DNA from 2 places in the Marinobacter sp. GH_1 genome. Region 2 is predicted to be linked to the other one. Evidence: predicted binding sites of a transcription regulator. Region 2 holds the regulator's gene; the other holds the start of a gene.

Region 1 (9,769 bases), 280 kb from region 2:
CAAGTACACCTTCATCAACACCTGCAGCCTGCTGAAGACGGATGGCAAGCTCTGGAGTCTGAAAACCTGGTTAGGCGGGCTGAATTTTCTCTGGGGGAAGCCCGGCGTTCTGCGCAAGTGCCTGCCGGAATTCCTGGCCTACTTCCGGAAAGGTTTCCACCCATGGCAGCAAGACAACCGTCGGCTACTGGAACATAACCTGAAAGAACTGGAGGTTTGACAGCCTGAGGTGGGTGCTGAAATTTTCACCAATCTGTGCAAAACTGTAGCGCGACAAAAATAATGACAATAAAGGGCATGCCCATGTGAGGTGTTGCCCGCACCCGGAGACACACAGCATGCGAGTAGGCCTGATTGTAGATTCCGCCTGTGACCTGCCCTATGACTTTGCCCGCAAGCACGACCTGTTCGTTCTGCCGGTAACCGCTATTATCGACGGCCAGACCTACACCGATAAACATTGCCCGGTTCGTACCCAGGAGTTTTATCAAAGTGGCCTGCTGGGCAAAGGTCATGAAGCGGAAACCAAAGCCTACACTGCCGAACAGATCCATGACCTGTTCATGGAAAAGATCGTGACCGAGTTCGATGTGGCCATCTGCGAAACCGTCACCAAAAGCCGTAGCCAGATTTTCCAGAACGCCGCGGAAGCCATGAACTCGGTCATGGCTCATTACGAGGAGGCCCGTAAGGCCGCTGGCCGGGATGGCAAGTTCTCCATGCGGGTGATCGACAGTAAACAGATCTTTGCCGGGCAGGGTTTGCTGGCGGCACATACTCTGAAACTGATTGAGCAAAAGCTTTCCAAGAATGCCCTTCGGCATGAGGTCGAGACGTTTACCGACAAGATCTATACCTGTGTGATTCCCCGAGATCTGCACTATATACGCGAGCGTGCCCGGCGCCGTGGTGACAAAAGCGTCTCGGCGTTTGCCGCGTTCCTGGGTAAGGCCCTGAACATTGTCCCGGTGATCTTTGGCCAGGGTGCCGAAGGCAAACCCGTGGTTAAAACCCGCAACTTTGATATGGCAGTCGAGAAAGTAATGAATTACGCGGTCGCCCGGGTGGAGGCTGGTTTATTGACGCCTTACGTCAGCTTGTCCTGCGGCCTGACCTGGACGGAGATCGAAGATCTGCCAGGCCTGAATCGCTTGCGCGATGCCTGTGAAAGCAATGGGGTAGAGCTGTTGCTGTCACAAATGGGTATTACCAGTGCCATCTACGTGGGCCCGGGCAGTATCTGCCTGGCCCTGGCCGCCGAGCCCCATACCTTCAACGATTTCCAGTAGCCTCCAGGCCTGTCGGCCCAGACTGGCCCTGCATTGCCCCAGCCGGGGTAATTCCGGCGAACCCGCGCCAGGCCAGTTCGTGTTAGCCTCGTTGGCAACGTTCAGGACCCTAGCCAAAAGGATGCCCGGTTTATGTCAAAGACAAGCCCAAGCCTTGCCGATACTTTGTTGGAAGCACACGTCAAACATGAGATGTCTGCTCTCAAAGGGGCGAAACTGAAAAAGTTCATCGATAATGAGGTGGACGAACTGCTCGATCACGCGGGCAGTGTCACCCTGAACCGACTGGTGAGCGCGGACCAGGTGATGGGCGTGATCCAGCGTATTGTGGTGGATATGGAGCTGGACGCCGGTATTCCGGAGCTGGCCGCGGAAATGGCGACCGAGGTCATGAATGCCTCGGTCCAGTCTGACACCACCCTGGGCGAGATCCTGTCTCGTGAACAGGCCAGCGGGTTCATCGAAGAAGCCCTGGAGCTGCGTCACCAACGTGAGCGCATTATTGCCGAGATCATGGCGCACCCGGTCTACCAGGAGCTGGTGTCCAACGTGGTCTACCACGGTCTGGTCAATTACCTCTATGAAGACAACCTGATTACCCGGTCTGTGCCTGGTGTTGGCTCAATGATGAAGTTCGGCAAGAAAATGGCCAATAGGGCGGTGCCCGGGCTGGACGAAACGTTTGAGCGGCGCATCAAGGCCTGGTTGGCAGACAGTTTGCCGGGGCTGATTTCCCGCAGTGAGCAATTCCTGCACAAGGCGCTGTCTGATGATGAGCTGAGAGATACCGTGATGGCTGCCTGGGTATCCCTGGAAGGTCGCACCATTGCCGAGCTTAAAGAGGGGCTGGGCGATGTGGAGTTGCAGGAGTTCGTGGTGATGGGGTACGAGTTTTGGCTGAATTTCCGGAAAACCGGCTACTTTGAAGGCTGCGCCAGGGCGGTGGTGGAGCATCTTTTTGCCAAGTATGGCGATCGCCCGGTCATGGACCTGTTGCAGGATGTCGGGGTGACTCGAGAGGTTATCGTGACCGAAGTGGAATCCCTGGCGCTGCCCATCGTGGAGGTGTTGGCCGAGGAGGGCTACCTCGAAGCGCTGGTACGCCGGCGTTTGGGAGCATTCTATCGATCTGCAGCAGCCAAGAAATTGCTGGCTTAGTCTGTTTGGTGGCTTCCTTGCCCTGAGCCCGTTAATACCCGGGCTCAAACAAAAAGGCCGGACGATGTTTGTCGTCCGGCCTTTTTGTTGTTGAAGTAATGCTGGAGGTTCTTAGCGCTCCAGGTACTTCAGTTTGTCAGGCTTGCCGTCCCACTCTTCAGCGTCTGGCAGCGGGTCTTTCTTCTCAGTGATGTTCGGCCATTTGCCAGCCAGCTCGGCGTTGATCTCAACGAACGCTTCCTGGCCCGCCGGCAGTTCGTCTTCAGAGAAGATGGCCTCGGCCGGGCACTCGGGCTCGCACAGGGCGCAATCTATGCACTCGTCCGGGTCAATCACCAGAAAGTTGGGGCCTTCGTAGAAGCAGTCCACCGGGCAGACTTCCACGCAGTCGGTGTATTTGCACTTGATGCAGTTATCAGTAACGATAAACGCCATAGTCAGATCCCTGGTTCGTAAAGTAATCGGTCTCATCAGGAGCCCTGATGTTCCGGCCCCATCTATAATTTTGTGCGCGATATTGTAGGGAGCGCCCCCCGCAGCCGCAAGCGTTGGGCTGCTATAACCTTATTACACAGATCAAGTTTGGCCCAGTTTCCTGTTATTTTGCCAGCAAAGCTTTCAGCTCATAGAGCTGATTGAGGGCATCCCGTGGTGAAAGTCCATCAATGTCCAGTTTTTGCAAGGCGTTCTCTACAACGCTCGGCTCCGCGCTGGCAAACATATCGCCCTGAAACACCGATTCCACGGCAGCCGGTTGTTTAGCCGTTTTGGGGGCTGGTGATGGCGCTGCAGCGGCACCGCCTGTAGCTCCCTTGGACGGGCCGGCGCTGCCTTCCAGATGCGCGAGCTGCGCCTTGGCATTGCGAATCACATCCTGGGGCACGCCCGCCAATTTGGCCACTTGAAGGCCATAACTCTGGCTGGCCGGGCCGTCGTGTACATTGTGCAGGAAAACGATGGAGTCGTCGTGCTCGGTGGCCGTCAGATGCACATTCACCGCATGTTCCAGGTCATCCGCCAGTTGGGTCAGTTCGAAGTAGTGGGTGGCGAACAGGGTGTAGCAACGAATGTCCTTGGCCAGGTGCTCAGCCGTGGCCCAGGCCAGCGACAGGCCGTCAAAGGTACTGGTGCCGCGGCCCACCTCATCCATCAGCACCAGGCTGTGATCGGTGGCGTTGTGCAGGATGTTGGCGGTTTCGGTCATTTCCACCATAAACGTGGAGCGGCCGCCGGCAATGTCATCGGAAGAGCCCATGCGGGTGAAAATCCGGTCTACCGGCCCCAGCACCGCCCGGTTGGCGGGCACAAAGCTGCCGGTGTAGGCGAGCAGGGCAATTAACGCAGCCTGGCGCATGTAGGTGGACTTACCGCCCATGTTCGGGCCGGTGATCACCAGCATTCGCCGCTTCGCATCCATCAGCAGGTTGTTCGGCACGAAGGGCTCGTCGAGCAGTTGTTCCACCACCGGATGGCGGCCTTCCTCCACATCAAAGCCCGGCTCTTCGGTGAATTCCGGAGCAGTGAAACGCAGGCTGGTGGCCCGCTCGGCAAAGTTACTGAGCACATCCAGTTCCGCCAGGGCCTGGGCAGCGTCCTGCAGCGGTGCCAACTGCTCGGCGACGGCTTCCAGTACGTCGTCGTACAGGCCTTTCTCCCGGGCCAGCGCCCGGCTCTTGGCGCTCAGGGCCTTGTCTTCAAATTCCTTCAGTTCCGGTGTAATGAAACGCTCGGCGTTTTTCAGCGTCTGGCGGCGGATGTAATCCACCGGCGCCTGGTCAGACTGGGCCCGGCTGATCTCGATGTAGTAACCATGCACCCGGTTGTAGCCCACTTTCAGCGTGGAAATGCCGGTGCGTTCGCGCTCGCGGGTTTCCACATCCAACAGGTACTGGCCAGCGTTCTCGCTGATGTTGCGCAGTTCGTCCAGTTCTTTGTCGAAGCCTTCGGCAATCACGCCGCCGTCCCGGATCACCACGGGCGGGTTCTCGATAATGGCCCGCTCAAGCAGGTCTGCCAGTTCCGGGTATTCGCCAATAACCGTGGCCAGCTTCACCAGGTGATGTGAGTTAACGGGCTTTAGAGCCTCCTGCAGCCCCGGTAAGGTCTGGAACGCATCCCGCAGGCGTGCGAGGTCCCGGGGGCGGGCTGAGCGCAGCGCGACTCGGGCCAGAATCCGCTCGATATCACCCACCTGCTTGAGCAGATCGTGGATTGGCTCGTAATGGAAGCCGTCCAGCAAAGCCGACACCGCCTGCTGGCGCTGGCGCACGACCTCCACATTCCTGAGCGGCCGGTTCAGCCAGCGGCGCAGCTCACGGGCGCCCATGGCCGTGGCTGTGCGGTCCATTACCCAGGCAAGGGTGTACTGCTGGCCGCCCATCAGGTTGGTGTCTATTTCTAGGTTGCGGCGGCTGGCGGCGTCCAGGATCACCGCATCTTCCCGACGCTCGCGGGTCAGTTTGCGGATGTGGGGCAGGGCGGTACGCTGGGTTTCCCGGGCGTACTGCAGCAGGCAGCCGGCGGCGCAGATCGCCAGGTGCAGGTCTTCACAGCCAAAACCGGTCAGGTCTTTAACCTGCAGCTGTTGGGTAATCACCCGCCGGGCGGAATCCATCTCAAACAACCAGGGGCCCTGGCGACGAACCCCGGTGAAGCCCTCCAGCACATCGCTGTAAGGGAAGTCCTCGCTGATCAGAATCTCCGCCGGCCGCAGGCGCTGCAGCTCCCCCTGCAGAGCTTCCAGGCTTTCCAGCTCTGCGACCGCAAACCGGCCACTGGAGATGTCCAGCGACGCGAAGCCGAACTGCTCCTTATGACTGAAAATCGACACCAACAGGTTGTCCCGCCGGTCTTCCAGAAACGCCTCGTCGCTCAGGGTGCCCGGTGTCACCACGCGCACCACCTGACGATCAACCGGCCCTTTACTGGTGGCCGGGTCGCCAATCTGCTCAGCAATAGCGATGGATTGACCTGCGCGCACCATGCGGGCAATGTAGCCCTCAGCCGCATGGAAAGGCACGCCCGCCATCGGGATGGGGTTGCCCCCGGACTGGCCCCGGGCCGTCAGGGTAATGTCCAGAAGTTCCGCCGCTTTCTTGGCGTCGTCGTAAAACAGCTCATAGAAATCACCCATGCGATAAAACACCAGCTCGTTCGGGTGTTCCCGCTTGATCTTCAGGTACTGCTGCATCATCGGGGTGTGCTTGGAAAGATCGGTCTGGGCTACTGACATGGGTTTGTCCGGTTGATCGTACTTTTGGGTGAAAGCGGGGATTGTAAGAAAATAATGCCCGTGATGAAACGAAGGGTTTGGCAACAGACACAGGGAGATTGTTATGCAGGCCTCTGACCAACAACTGGAGAGCGCTGGAAACACGCTGGGTGAATGGCTCGTCGAGCACGGTAAAACCATCGCCACCGCCGAAAGCTGTACCGGCGGCTGGGTGGCCAAAGTGCTGACTGACCGGGCGGGGTCGTCTGCGTACCTGATGGCCGGGTTGGTGACCTACAGCAACGAGGCGAAACAGGCCATTCTGGGGGTTGAAGAATCGGTGCTCGCCGAACATGGCGCGGTGAGCGAGCCAGTGGTTCGCCAGATGGTCGCCGGTGCTGTCCGCGCTGCGGACGCTGACATAGCCGTGGCCATCAGCGGCATTGCCGGCCCTGGCGGCGGCAGTGATGAAAAGCCCGTAGGCACCGTATGGTTCGCCTGGGGCACCGGCCCGGACCGCATCGAAACCAGCACGCAGTGCTTTGACGGCGACCGGGATCAGGTGCGCCGAAAGTCGGTTTTGTATGTTCTGCAAGGGGTTACGGAGTTTCTGAAAACACTGTGACGTTTTTCACCCGGGCAGGGGTTGGTCTCAGCGAAGGCTTATGTTTTAATACTGTTCAAATATACAGGAAAACACTGGATGCCTCCGGTGTCATCGCTTTGAATTTCGCTGCTGTCGGCCCAATCGCGGCTCAGCAGCCCCGGCAAATGAGGGTCAGGTACCAATGGAAGACAATCGCAAGAAAGCACTCAGCGCAGCACTCGGCCAGATTGAGCGCCAGTTCGGCAAAGGTGCCGTGATGAAAATGGGCGACCAGCCCCGTGAAGCCATTCCTGCGGTATCCACCGGTTCCCTCGGGCTGGACGTAGCCCTGGGTATTGGCGGCCTGCCTTACGGCCGGATCGTTGAAATCTACGGCCCGGAAAGCTCCGGTAAAACCACACTGACCCTTCAGGTGATTGCGGAAGCCCAGAAGGCTGGCAAAACCTGCGCCTTCATCGACGCCGAGCACGCGCTCGACCCCATCTACGCGGAAAAGCTGGGCGTAAACGTAGACGACCTGCTGGTGTCCCAGCCAGACACCGGCGAACAGGCCCTGGAAATCGCCGACATGCTGGTGCGCTCCAACGCCATCGACGTGATCATCGTCGACTCCGTTGCCGCACTGACACCGAAAGCCGAAATCGAAGGCGAGATGGGCGACAGCCACGTAGGCCTCCAGGCCCGCCTGATGTCCCAGGCCCTGCGTAAACTGACCGGCAACGTCAAACACGCCAACTGCCTGATGGTCTTCATCAACCAGATCCGTATGAAAATCGGCGTCATGTTCGGCAGCCCGGAAACCACCACCGGCGGTAACGCCCTGAAATTCTACTCCTCCGTACGCCTGGACATCCGCCGCATCGGTGCTGTCAAAGAGGGCGACGAAGTGGTCGGTAACGAAACCCGCGTAAAAGTCGTCAAGAACAAGGTATCTCCGCCCTTCAAGCAGGCCGAGTTCCAGATCATGTACGGCAAGGGCATCTACCACATGGCCGAAGTTCTGGACATGGGCGTAAAAGAAGGCTTCGTCGACAAATCCGGCGCCTGGTACGCCTACAACGGCGACAAAATCGGCCAGGGCAAAGCCAACGCCTGCAAGTTCCTGGAAGAGAACATGGATATCGCCAACGAAATCGAAGCCAAGGTTCGCGACAAACTGATGCCCAAGCCGGTGAAGAAAGAAGCGGCCGAGGCGCCGGTGGAAGCGAGTGGCGAGTTGCTGTAACCCGCTTCATACGGCTCTATGCGGCATTGATACGTTGGACGGCATATTCGGAGCCTAGCGAGTTGTGGCAGGGAGCCCCTCACGGGAATCTCGTAGGCCATGGATGGCCGGAGCGAAGCGCACAGGGGTGAGGCAAGCGATTATGAAGCGAAGCTTCATGCGCAGCCGAACGCCAGCAATCTATGATTGCTGGCCGGACCCCGTAGGGGTGCTCGTAGCGTTTCCCGTGAGGGGGTTCCTGCCACAACTCATGCTCCATGAGTTAACGGCAAGAAGGGAGTCGGACGGCAAATGTCTAGCAAAAAGAGACTGCTCATCGTAGCCCACGCCCCATCCCCAAATACCCTGAAACTCCGGAACGCCACAGAAAAAGGCGCCCGTAACCCCGACATCGAAGCCGTAGAAGTGGTGGTAAAAGCCCCACTCGATGCCGGCCCCGAAGACATCCTCGCCTGCGACGCCATCATCCTCGGTACCACCGAAAACCTCGGCTACATGTCCGGCGCCCTCAAAGACTTCTTCGACAGAAGCTATTACCCTTGCCTGGAGAAGACCCAGGGCCTGCCCTTTGCCTACTACATCCGTGCCGGCCACGACGGCACCGGCACCCGCCGCGCCATCGACAGCATCACCACCGGATTACGCTGGAAACGCATACAGGAGCCATTGCTGTGCAGGGGAGATTACAGGGATGAATTCGAGCAACAGTGCGAGGAACTGGGCATGTACGTGGCGGCCAGCCTGGATGCTGGCCTGATCTGATTAACTGGCGAACCGGTTGTAAAAACCCTCAATCCGGGAAAGCGCATTGTCGATCGCTCTCGAGTAGCCTTTCTTGTCGAGACAATAGCTGAACTGCAGACTCACACGGAAGCCCGTCTGAAACGGCTGGCACGACACCACTCGGGCATCAATGCGCGACTCGCTGATGTATTTACCCTCAATATCCAGGAACAAATGCGCCCCGGAGTCTACCGGCCGAGGGCACAGCACCGCCATACCGTAACGATTGAGGTCCAGGCATGTTACCGCCACTGGCTGCTTCCCGCGACCAAAGAACGCCCTCTCACGGAGTTGCACCCTGAGACACGACGCCGAAAAACGATCCTTGATGCGGCGATCTGCGGAATAATTCGTCATTGCTTTGACCATCACCCGTATTGTACTTGTTGTGTCCGGAATCCGTCCGGGCATGGAAGTGTAGTAATCGACGGCCTGCCTGAAAAATGACCAAGGGGGAATTTGTGACCCGGTTGGCATATTGTCACGAATCCGGCCTCTTCCGATAAATGCGGCGCGGATAGGCGACAGCTTGAAGCTCAAACACTACAATGCGAGCGACAGTTACTACTCAAAACCGAACTCAACGGGAATCGAACTTGAAGTCATTGCCCTTGCATCAGCTCTACAAAGCCTGCGTTCTTAAAGATCTGCCATTCAAAACCACCCGGCAACTGGAGCCGCTGGCCGAGATTGTTGGCCAGAACCGCGCCCAGGAAGCGGTGCGTTTTGCGCTCGCCATGCCCCACGGTGGTTATAACGTGTATGCGGTCGGTCGCAATGGCTTGGGTAAGCGCACCATGATGCTCCGGTACCTGGAACACCACGTCGATACCGAACAGCAGAGCCACGACTGGTGTTACGTGGCCAACTTCGATGAGCCGCGCAATCCGCGTTTGCTGCAACTGCCGGCAGGAATGGGCACCCAGCTCAAACAGGACATGGACAAGCTGATGTCGCGGTTGGTGAAGGTGATTCCCCAGACGTTTGACAGTGACAGCTTCCTGGAGCGCTCCGAGCACCTCAAGAACGAGTACGGCAAAAAGCAGGAAGATGAGCTCGAGAAAGTGGCCAAGCAGGCCCGGCGCAAGAAAGTCAGCCTCACGGTAACCACACCGGGTGGCTATCGGCTGGTTGCCATGAATGGCGATGAGCCCCACACCGTGGAGAGCTTCCAGGCGCTGACCGATGAGCAGCGTGACAAGTTTGAAGACACCATCAACGCCCTTGAAAAGAAGCTCCGCCAGGCCCTTCGCAAGCTGGCCGATTGGGAGCAGGAGTACGCCGAGAAGCAACAGGCATTGAATCAGGAAACTCTCGAAGGCATTTCCGGTCACCAGATCGATGAGCTAGTCAAACGCTACAGTGACCAGCCAGACGTGGTTTCCTATCTTGAGGCCGTTCGCAAAGACCTGGTCGACAACCTGGATATCTTCCTTGAGGACGATGAAGAGCAGGCGGCGATCGCCTACGCCTCACTGGACAAGAAAACGCCCCGG
Region 2 (9,769 bases):
TCACACTGGATGCCGGTGAGGGAACCTTCGAATTCCTGGTGCTGGATGACTGGGAAACCCTGAGTCATGAGCGCCTGACCGTTGATGCCCGTCTTCAGCCCAGCATAGCTGAGTTGTCAGTTGCCCTGCGAGGGCCGGAACTGGGCGATTTTAATGCCGAGCTGGCGGTTGACCCGATGGCTGAAGAGCGACCGGTACAGGGCCGTTTCAGCCTGAACTCACTGGATCTGGCTTTTGCATCCGCCTTCGCTGGGGTGGAAGAGATTGGAGGTCAGGTTAACGGCCAAGGCGAGATTACCGGCCCATTGTTACGCCCCATGATTCATGGCGAGCTGGCTCTTACGAATGGTCGTTTTTACGATCCGGGCCTGCCACTCCCACTGAATGATGTGGTTCTGGTGCTCGAGTTTCTCGGGGATTCCGCTGATATCAGCGGGCGCTGGAACAGTAACGACCGCAGTAGCGGGCAACTTTCGGGGATGATCAATTGGCAGCAGGAGCCAGAGATTGAGCTGTCGATTGTTGGCGACAGGCTGCCGGTGAATTTCGAACCCTATGCCCGGGTTGAAGTTGGGCCAGACCTCACCATCGCTTTCCGCAGTGGTGAACTCTCGGTGTCGGGGCGTGTGGAAGTACCCCGTGGTGAGATCGAGATCAAGGGGCTTCCGGAGTCAGCGGTTTCTATCTCCGAAGATGAGGTGATTGTCGGAGTTGAAACCGAGGAACCGACCATCCGGCGTATGGTGATGGACGTGACTGTGGTGGTCGGCGAAGACCGGGTAGCGTTTGATGCTTTCGGTGTGACCGGGAATCTCGAGGGGACCCTGCGGATTGGCAACGACATGGATACCCGGGGTGCGCTACAACTGGTGAATGGCCAATACCAGGCATTTGGGCAGGATCTGGAACTGCGGCGAGCGCGAATCCTGTTTGTTGGTGCCCTGACAGAACCCTACCTGGACATCGAGGCAGTGCGCAGGGTAGACACTGTTGTTGCCGGTATCAGGCTTAGCGGCCCCGTGAACGCCCCTGAAACCGAGGTATTCTCAGAACCCTCCATGCCCCAAAGCGATGCGCTGTCCTACATCATTCTGGGCCGCCCGCCTCAAAGCCGCGGTGACGACGGTCAGATGGCGCAAGCTGCTCTGTCGCTGGGGCTGACCCAGGCAAGCCGCCTGACCCAGGGCATTGGAGACGAGTTGGGCATTCGCAATCTCACCCTGGAAACCGAAGGTTCCGGGGATGAGGCTTCGGTGGTGGCCAGCGGATACATAACCGATGAATTGAGCCTGAGGTACGGCGTCGGGATATTCGAACCGATCACCACGGTCGCACTGCGTTATGATCTGGGCCGGTATTTCTATCTGGAGGCGGCCAGTGGCCTGGCCGCCTCGCTGGATATCTTCTACACCCGGGATTTCTGATCGACGGTTGTTAATCCAGGTTGAAGGTGGCGTTGACGCTGGCCTGGATTTCCCGGGGGGCGATACTGGAAACGGTGTCGCTGGCGGCTCTTGCTTCCGCCATCATCATGGGCATCGGGCGGTGCCCGCCATTGATGTTGATGGTTTTGACCTCACCACAGGTTTTGCCCAACTGTTCCGCCACAAAGGCACACCGGCTGCGGGCATCCTCGATTGCCCTCGCCAGTGCCTGGCGTTGCAGGCGCTCCTCGTCGGAATGGAAGAATTGGTGTTCGCTCAGATGGTATTGCAGACCAGCCTTGTGGGCCTGTTCCAACAGGGGGTTCAGAAGTTCAAGATTGTCGATGGAAAAGCTGACCGTCTGGCTTGCCACCGCCATTCTCTCCGGTTGTTGCCCACGCTCCTGAACCGGTAGCGACCGGGTGTACAGGTTAACGTTGGCGTCTGAGTAGTCCACCAATTGGTCGCGCATGCCCTGTATGGCCTTGCGCCATTGCTCCATGGTCTCGGAAAGGCGATCAGATGCCCGCTCTGGCAGGTTGTGCTCGGCACTGGCGGTAAATTGCAAACGGGCGCTGTCCGGAGTGTAGCGAACGCTGCCCTCGCCACTCAGGCTCACTTCGCCAGCGGAAACGGCCAGTGGTGCCAATGAGGCCACGAACACCGTTGCGGCCAGTGCTTTGGTGTATTTTTTCATGATCAGTCTCCTTGTTGGCCAAAGGCCATATCTTGGCTTTGCAGCCGCTCCAGTTTCCGAGCCCGGGCGGCATGCACAAAGTGGCTGAAAATCCGCCGGTGGCCGGTGTGATACAGCAGGTATTCCGGATGCCACTGAACCCCCATCAACCATTGTTGCCCGGTGTTTTCGATGGCCTGCACAAACAGGTCGTTGTCCAGTGCCGTTACCCTGAGATTCCGCCCCAGGTGTTTAATCGCCTGGCTGTGAATACGGTTCGCACCAATCAGGGTGCTGTGCATCAGCCGGCCTATCCGGCTGTCCTGGACCAGCTGGACCGTTTGAAGGGGGAGCAGCAAAGGGCGGTGACGGGTTTTCATTCGCAGCGGGGTCACGTTCTGACACAACGACCCACCATGAAAGACATTGATGAACTGGGCGCCGCGGCATATACCCAGTACCGGAATGTCTATTTCCTCGGCTTGCTTGAGCAGCCTGAAGTCGGTTTCGTCCCGTTTCAGGTCGTATCTTGCGGTCACTTGTGGCTGTTGGTCATAGCGGTTGGGGTGTACGTGGGTGCCGCCAGACAGCACCAGGCCATCGAGCAGGGAGACGTCCGTGCTGGATCCGGGGCGAATGTAGTGCGTGTGGGCGCCATGCAGCCGCAGGCCCAGATTGATCAGTCTGTGGGCGGTGCTGCGCCTGGCGGGGCCGCTGATGCCAATGGTGATCCCCGGCGATTCTGGTGCTTCTGAGGTCTCAGACATAACCGCGCTGTTTAAGCCATTGTTCCGTGGTGTCGCGCCATGAGCGGGTGAGATTGCGAAAACTGAATTTCCGGGCTTCGCGGAACAGTTCCCTGAGTTCTTTCAGGTGCTCTGGATGGTTTGCGATTCGCTCCAGTACCACCCAGTCGTTCCAGACCGTGGAAAAATGCCATCGGGGGTTGTCGATATCGCAATCGGGTAACCGGTAGTGCAGAGTCGGCCGGCTCTTGATTCTCGGGTCGTCCACATAGTCTTGCAACAGCTCTGAATCCAGGTGTGCAAACAGTGGCAGAAGGTCCAGGGCCTTGTTCCGCGTTGGGTTGAAGTTCAGGTAGTCTTTCATCAGCGAGGCCTGGTCGGGAGCATAATCTTCCGCCATCAGCATATCCGTGTAACGGCTGCTCCAGGGCTCGATGTAAGTGGTAAATTTTCGGCTTATGTCAATCTGATGCCGGGATTTGAGCCAGTCATAAAGTGCCGCGAAGGCCTGCAGGTAGGTGACAATGGTTGCGGGTTCCAGGTCCGGCAGTTCGGGATTGAGTTGCAGGCCGAAAGCAAAGTAAATCGCTTCCCGGCTGCCTTCCGCGCCAAGGTCGCGCAGCTCGTCTACCAGTTCTTCGATCAGACCCAGTCTGAAAAAGGGCAGAGGTGGGCCGACAATCTCAAGAGGCACAATGCGCTCGGCGGCAAAATCGATGACATCCATGGCGTGGGTGCCCAGTTCGCGGATTGACTCGGGCAGGCGTTCGTCCGCCAGGTCAAGATCCTTCACGGGGTCAGAGTCCAGCTCAATGGTGAAGGTTCCGGCGTCAGTCTCCAGGCGGCTGACATAACGCGACTCCAGCTCTGGGGTGCCTTTGAGCAGGCGGGCGACATGCTCGACCAGCTCATCGTAGCCCAGGCCGGAGAGTTCAATCTCCACGCCAACTCTACGCTCTTCTCCTTGATGATTACGAAGCCGCTCCGGCATCGCACAACGCTCTGTCGAATTCATTGGCACCTTGCATCCATATAATTCGCGGACTTAAACCATAACACACCGATATGCAGCGGCCCGATTACATGACAGAAAATTTCAATCGGGCTTTACACTGGATAAAACACTGTATATAGTCAAATCACTGTATATAAAACCAGGATGAAAAACCCGGAGTACATGCATGAAGCTGACCGCGCGACAGTCCCAGGTGCTGGATATCATCCGGCGGTACGTAGACGAAACCGGTTACCCGCCAACGCGGGCAGAAATCGCTGCCGAACTGGGGTTCCGCTCCGCCAATGCGGCAGAGGAGCACTTGCGGGCCCTGGCCAGGAAAGGCGCCATCGAAATGGTGCCCGGTGCCAGCAGGGGGATTCGACTGCCGGAAGTGGAGCAGGACCCGGGGTTACCGGTTGTCGGCCAGGTTGCGGCGGGCAGCCCGATTCTCGCCCAGGAACACATTGAAGAGCACTGCACTTTGCAGCCGGAATTTTTCTCGCCATCCGCCGATTACCTGCTCCGGGTGCGCGGCATGAGCATGAAAGACATTGGCATTCTCGACGGTGATTTGCTCGCAGTACATCGCACTCAGGATGTCCATAACGGGCAGGTGGTTGTGGCCAGGGTTGGTGAAGAAGTGACGGTAAAGCGGTTTCGCAGGGACGGCTCAAAGGTCTGGTTGATTGCGGAAAACGAAGAGTTTGCCCCGATTGAAATTGATCTGGCCGAACAGGAGTTGTTTATCGAAGGTCTGGGTGTGGGCGTGATCCGCCGATCAGATTTGCATTGATAACCAGCAATAAGAAACGATTAGCGCAGGTAGGTGAGCAATGGAACAGTTAAGCTTCACTCAGAACATGGCGTTCCAGCCGGCGGCCATCATGCCCGCCCGCACGGTGTCTACAGGAAAAGCACGGTCCACAGCCCTTCACTCATCGTCAGACGTCGGTCGGGGAACCAGGGATTTTGGCGGTAACGTGACGGAAATTATTCTTCCTGAAGGCCAGGTAGAGAACGTCCAGTTGCTGCTCCCTATGCTCACCCAGCTGAACCAGGAGAAGCGCTGGCTGGCACTGATTGACCCGCCACAGTCCCTGGTTGGCAAGTGGCAGAAAATGCACGGTATTGTGGCCAGTGAGTTGCTGGTATTGCGCTCAACCAACGATTACTCAGCACAGCAGCTGGCTGAGCGTGCTTTGAGTGCCGGTACCTGTCATGCGGTGGTGCTCTGGACTAACAAGCTCGGGCGTTCAGCCTTTGAGTCCCTTCAAAAGGCTTCGGCGCAAGGTAGCAGCCACGGCGTGGTGCTGCGTCATCGGTAAAGGAGTTCAGTGGAGGGTGTATTGGGGCTGGGGTTCGGCCAGATCATTGTCGTCATCGTCCCAGTCAATATCGTGTGCGATATTGCCGGCGGCCTCAATCCCTGCCGCAATCATCGCCTTGGCTACGCTCATGTCACGGTCTTCCATCATTTCCCTGGCCTCCTGCGAGAAGGAAATGCGCACCAACGGCGCTGCGTCGTCATCAATGCGGCGCAAGGCGTAGTCGCCATTGGCAAGTTGTACGATTTCAAAAAACGATGGTGACATTCGTTCAACCTTTGTCTTGGTGTATTCGATTCGGTGTGGGAATTTAACCAACAGGGTGGGGCTACCACTCGCTGTGTTGTTCCTCAAGCCGTTTGGCCAGTTCAGTCATGGCCGTCAGGGTCTTTCTGAGTGTGGCGGCGGACCGGTCCGGGCCCTGTTCGACTGAAACCGCGATGATATTCTCTTCGGTAACATTCTTGCGTGTGGTCGGAGGCTGGCTCAAAGCCGATTCAACCTGATCAAGATGGTTCCACCAGCTTCCCGATGTGTCCGCCAGTTCTCTCAAAAGCCGGGTCTCGTGTACCTCGTAAGGAAACAGTGTTTCCAGTTCTGCCAGTGTCTGCGGTTTTTCGGCTTTGTGCTGATGGTATCGCGCAATCATCACCAGCAGCGTTCGCCTTGCCCGTAGCAGGAGCTCGGCGGAGCCCTGAGACAGCGCTTCCGTTTCCGCAGCGGAGCGCTTGGTGTCCGACTCAAGCCTGGCGAGTAAGGTGTTGGCCAGAAAAAGCTTTTGGGCTACCAGTGAGTACCATTGTGATGCCATCTACCACCCGCACTACGTGAGCGTTCAAGAGTCCAATTAGAACAACCGCCAGAGTCTATCATTTTTGCGCGCAAATTTCTCCTCCCCTGGGCTCCCCGTAATAGCTGCATTTCACAAGAAACTACAAACAATCACTTGAAACGGTCGTTTGAAACTGGCAAAAAGGCGCACAGATTGAACAAGCTTTGATCGTCTTGTGGTCCATTATTGGAGGTAATAAGGATGCGGAACCGGATAATTGCTGCTATTGCAGCGGCGGTATTGGGGTGTTCAGGTCCGGCCTTGGCAAAGGTGTCGCCGGCAGAGGCCGAGCGTTTGAAGAATGATCTCACGCCGGTGGGTGCAGAGCGGGCGGGTAACGAGTCTGGCACCATTCCGGCTTGGACTGGCGGGTTGGCTTCACCCCCGGCCAATTGGCGCGAAGGCACCGTAGAGATTAACCCGTTCCCGGAAGACGAAGCGCTGTACGTTATTACCCGTGACAATCTGGACCAGTACCGGGACATACTGTCGGACGGCCACATTCAGATGCTGGAGCAATACGGCCCGGAATTTTTCATGCCGGTGTACCAGGCCCGCCGAACAGCAGCGTTCCCCGAGCATGTCTACGAGAAGTTTTACCACAACGCACTGACAGCTGAACTTCTGGATAACGGTAACGGTGTTCGAGACACCATCATGACCAGTCCGTTCCCCATTCCACAGAACGGCCTGGAAGCGATCTGGAACCATATTCTCCGGTACCGGGGTGAGGAACTGTCGTTCCGCAGTGCATCGGCTACGCCGCAGCGGGACGGCTCGTTCAACCCGGTCGTTAACCAGTACGACTATTTCTTCGCCTACAGTCGCCCCGGTGCTGAGCTGGAAGACATTGATAACAAGATTTTCTACCTGAAAACCGAAACTGTCGCGCCGTCCAGCCTGGCTGGCACTATTACCCTGGTTCATGAAACCCTTGACCAGGTTCGCTCACCGCGACTGGCATGGCGTTACGATTCCGGTTCCCGCCGTTTGCGCCGGTCCCCGAATCTGGCCTATGAGACGGATCTGCCGAACTCATCGTCACTGCGTTCAGTCGACCAGAAGGACATGTACAACGGTGCCCCTAACCAGTACGACTGGGAACTCAAGGGCAAGCGTGAACTGATCGTTCCCTACAACGCCTACAAACTGCACGATGAAAGTGTTCGTCCAAATGACGTGATCCGGCCGAACCACATCAATCAGGACCTGACCCGATACGAGCTTCACCGGGTGTGGGTAGTCGAGGCGAAGCGACGCACCGGCATCAGCCATATCTATGATCGCCGCGTTTACTACATTGATGAGGACAGCTGGCAGATTCTGGCCACGGAAGAATATAACGAGGCTGGCGAACTCTGGCGTGTATCCGAAGCCCACAACATTGTCTATTACAGTGTGCCGGTCTTCTGGACCACCATGGAAATGACGTATGATCTGAAAGCACAGCGTTACTACATCGATGGCCTGGATAACGGCTACCCGGCCTATAATTTTGAGCCTGGGTATCGGGGCAACGAATTTACCGCTGCCGCCGCCCGCAGGGCCGCGCGCCGGTAAACCTTCCCCGGGTGCTGCCTGCTTATGGGCAGCACCCGCCTCAACCGACTGCCAGGCTCCGACATCCTGTTGAAATGTGGAGTACATCCCATGGCAGAACCCCAGGCTCTTCTTGAAAGTCTTGATCAACTCCGGTCCGAGCTGGACCAGGCCCTCGCTGCCCAGGACTGGGAGCAACTTGCGGAACTGAATGCCCGCGTTAAACCCGCAATTGAACCGTTAATGCGGGAGCTGGAACAGGGGCGCATCGATCCGGCCCTGATCAGGGACCGCCTGGACGCTTTGAATCAGTTCGTGGAAGCGGCAAACCAGGCTGCGGTCAAGGCCCGGGATGAAGCCCGGGAATCGCTCAAGGGCGTCAATGAAAACCGTACGGCGGCCCGTGCTTATCAGAACGTTTCAACAAACCGCCAAAGATAGCGTCATAAAATTGACTCCTGAGCTTATACAGTCTTAAATACCGCACAAATTCCCAAAGAGATTCTCGTGAATGTCCAAAAATAACAAAGTGCTGGTGCTGAGTGAGGATGACTCCAGGCGCAGGGACCTGATCACCATTCTCGAATTTGTCGGCGAAGAGCAGGTGCTGGCCGGTGACGAAGCATTGGCGCTTTTGGAGAGTGACGACGAGCAGACCAAAGAAAGTATCGGCGTAGCCGTGATCAACGGCGAAGAAGCCGCCAGCACCGCGCATGTTCAGAGGGTGTGCAAACTGGCCCAGGGGCTACCGATTCTTCTGGTGGGTGACCCGGACCTCAAGGGCGTGTCAGAAGACGATGCGAACCGCATTATCGCCAGGATGGAATGGCCCCTGAACTACACCAAGTTTGTGGATTCACTCTACCGGGCCCAGATCTACCACGACCAGTTCAGTCGCAGCAAGGAGCGGGGGCAGCAGCGGGGTGTTCAGTTGTTCCGCAGTCTGGTGGGCACCAGTCGCAAGGTTCAGCAGGTGCGCCAGTTGATGGAACAGGTGGCTGATAAAGACGTCAGCGTTCTGATCACCGGTGAATCCGGCACTGGCAAGGAAGTGGTCGCCCGTAACCTGCATTATCATTCCTCCCGCCGGGATAAGCCTTTTGTGCCGGTCAACTGCGGCGCCATTCCCGCAGAGTTGCTGGAGAGCGAGCTGTTCGGGCATGAGAAAGGAGCCTTTACCGGCGCCATTACCGCCCGGGTAGGGCGTTTTGAGTTGGCCGAAGGAGGCACCCTGTTCCTGGACGAAATCGGGGATATGCCGCTGAACATGCAGGTTAAGATTCTGCGGGTGTTGCAGGAGCGTACCTTTGAGCGTGTGGGCAGTAACCGTACCCAGTCTGCTGATGTGCGGGTGATTGCCGCCACTCACAAGCATCTCGAAGACATGATTGAATCCGGCGATTTCCGGGAAGACCTCTATTACCGTCTCAATGTATTTCCCATTGAAATGCCGGCGCTGCGAGAGCGGGTTGAAGACATACCGTTGCTGATCAATGAGCTGATCTCCCGGATGGAGAAAGAGAAGCGCGGCTCACTGCGGATGAACTCCGCTGCCATCATGAGCTTGTGTCGCCATGACTGGCCGGGTAACGTGCGGGAGCTGGCGAACCTGGTGGAGCGTTTGGCGATCATGCATCCCTACGGCGTGATTGGTGTGCAGGAGCTGCCCAAGAAGTTCCGCTACGTGGACGACTATGACGAGAATCGTCCGGTAGAGGACACCGGCATGCCATCGGCCATTCCCGGCCTGGTGGGGCTGGATGCGCCGGCCCTGTTGCCGGTGAACGGTATCGATCTCAAGGATTACCTCTCCAATCTGGAGAAGCAGCTCATTCAGCAGGCGCTTGATGAAGCTGCCGGCGTAGTGGCGCGGGCGGCCGAGAAACTCAGAATCCGCCGTACCACCCTGGTGGAAAAAGTCCGAAAATACGGCCTTCGGGAAGAGTCAGACGAAGGTTGATCGCTCCCCCTGAGCGGCGTCAAAGGTTTGTAACCTTCGGCGCCGTTCGCATTTCTGACCGACGGAAACTTGTCGGTCTCCAGTTTGTATTTTTCTTAACACTCTAAAAAATATAACAAAATTCAAGTTGGCACAGTGTTGGCTTTACCAAACCTGAACGAAAGATCCGTTGGCCCGGTCAGGGCTCGTCAGGGGGAAGGTTATGAGTCACGCACGCGTTGCCATGGAATCCGGTCACCAGAAGTCAGGTGCCAATGCCGCTGCTGATGT

The links. The regulator LexA, encoded in region 2, represses DNA repair genes until DNA is damaged. The targets are predictions, from matches to a motif close to CTGTNTNNNNANACAG.
Region 1: recA (recombinase RecA) is a predicted target of LexA. The motif match lies at 6,335-6,350, and genes of this name have one in related genera.

Annotation. Positions count from the first base shown of each region.
Region 1 is NZ_CP184460.1:1,313,468-1,323,236, forward strand. It holds gene ACNSOI_RS06075 (metal-dependent hydrolase) at 1-220, shown strand, start outside; gene ACNSOI_RS06080 (DegV family protein) at 339-1,289, shown strand; gene ACNSOI_RS06085 (hypothetical protein) at 1,422-2,447, shown strand; gene fdxA (ferredoxin FdxA) at 2,559-2,882, opposite strand; gene mutS (DNA mismatch repair protein MutS) at 3,046-5,679, opposite strand; gene pncC (nicotinamide-nucleotide amidase) at 5,783-6,283, shown strand; gene recA (recombinase RecA) at 6,447-7,490, shown strand; gene ACNSOI_RS06110 (flavodoxin family protein) at 7,782-8,252, shown strand; gene ACNSOI_RS06115 (PilZ domain-containing protein) at 8,253-8,630, opposite strand; gene ACNSOI_RS06120 (Lon protease family protein) at 8,870-9,769, shown strand, end outside.
Region 2 is NZ_CP184460.1:1,594,924-1,604,692, forward strand. It holds gene ACNSOI_RS07290 (translocation/assembly module TamB domain-containing protein) at 1-1,424, shown strand, start outside; gene ACNSOI_RS07295 (SIMPL domain-containing protein) at 1,435-2,121, opposite strand; gene ACNSOI_RS07300 (gamma-glutamyl-gamma-aminobutyrate hydrolase family protein) at 2,124-2,867, opposite strand; gene ACNSOI_RS07305 (amidoligase family protein) at 2,860-3,861, opposite strand; gene lexA (transcriptional repressor LexA) at 4,028-4,636, shown strand; gene ACNSOI_RS07315 (cell division inhibitor SulA) at 4,677-5,168, shown strand; gene ACNSOI_RS07320 (hypothetical protein) at 5,175-5,435, opposite strand; gene ACNSOI_RS07325 (DUF6586 family protein) at 5,497-5,979, opposite strand; gene ACNSOI_RS07330 (DUF1329 domain-containing protein) at 6,202-7,560, shown strand; gene ACNSOI_RS07335 (SOS cell division inhibitor) at 7,651-7,980, shown strand; gene ACNSOI_RS07340 (sigma-54 dependent transcriptional regulator) at 8,051-9,499, shown strand; gene ACNSOI_RS07345 (sensor histidine kinase) at 9,702-9,769, shown strand, end outside.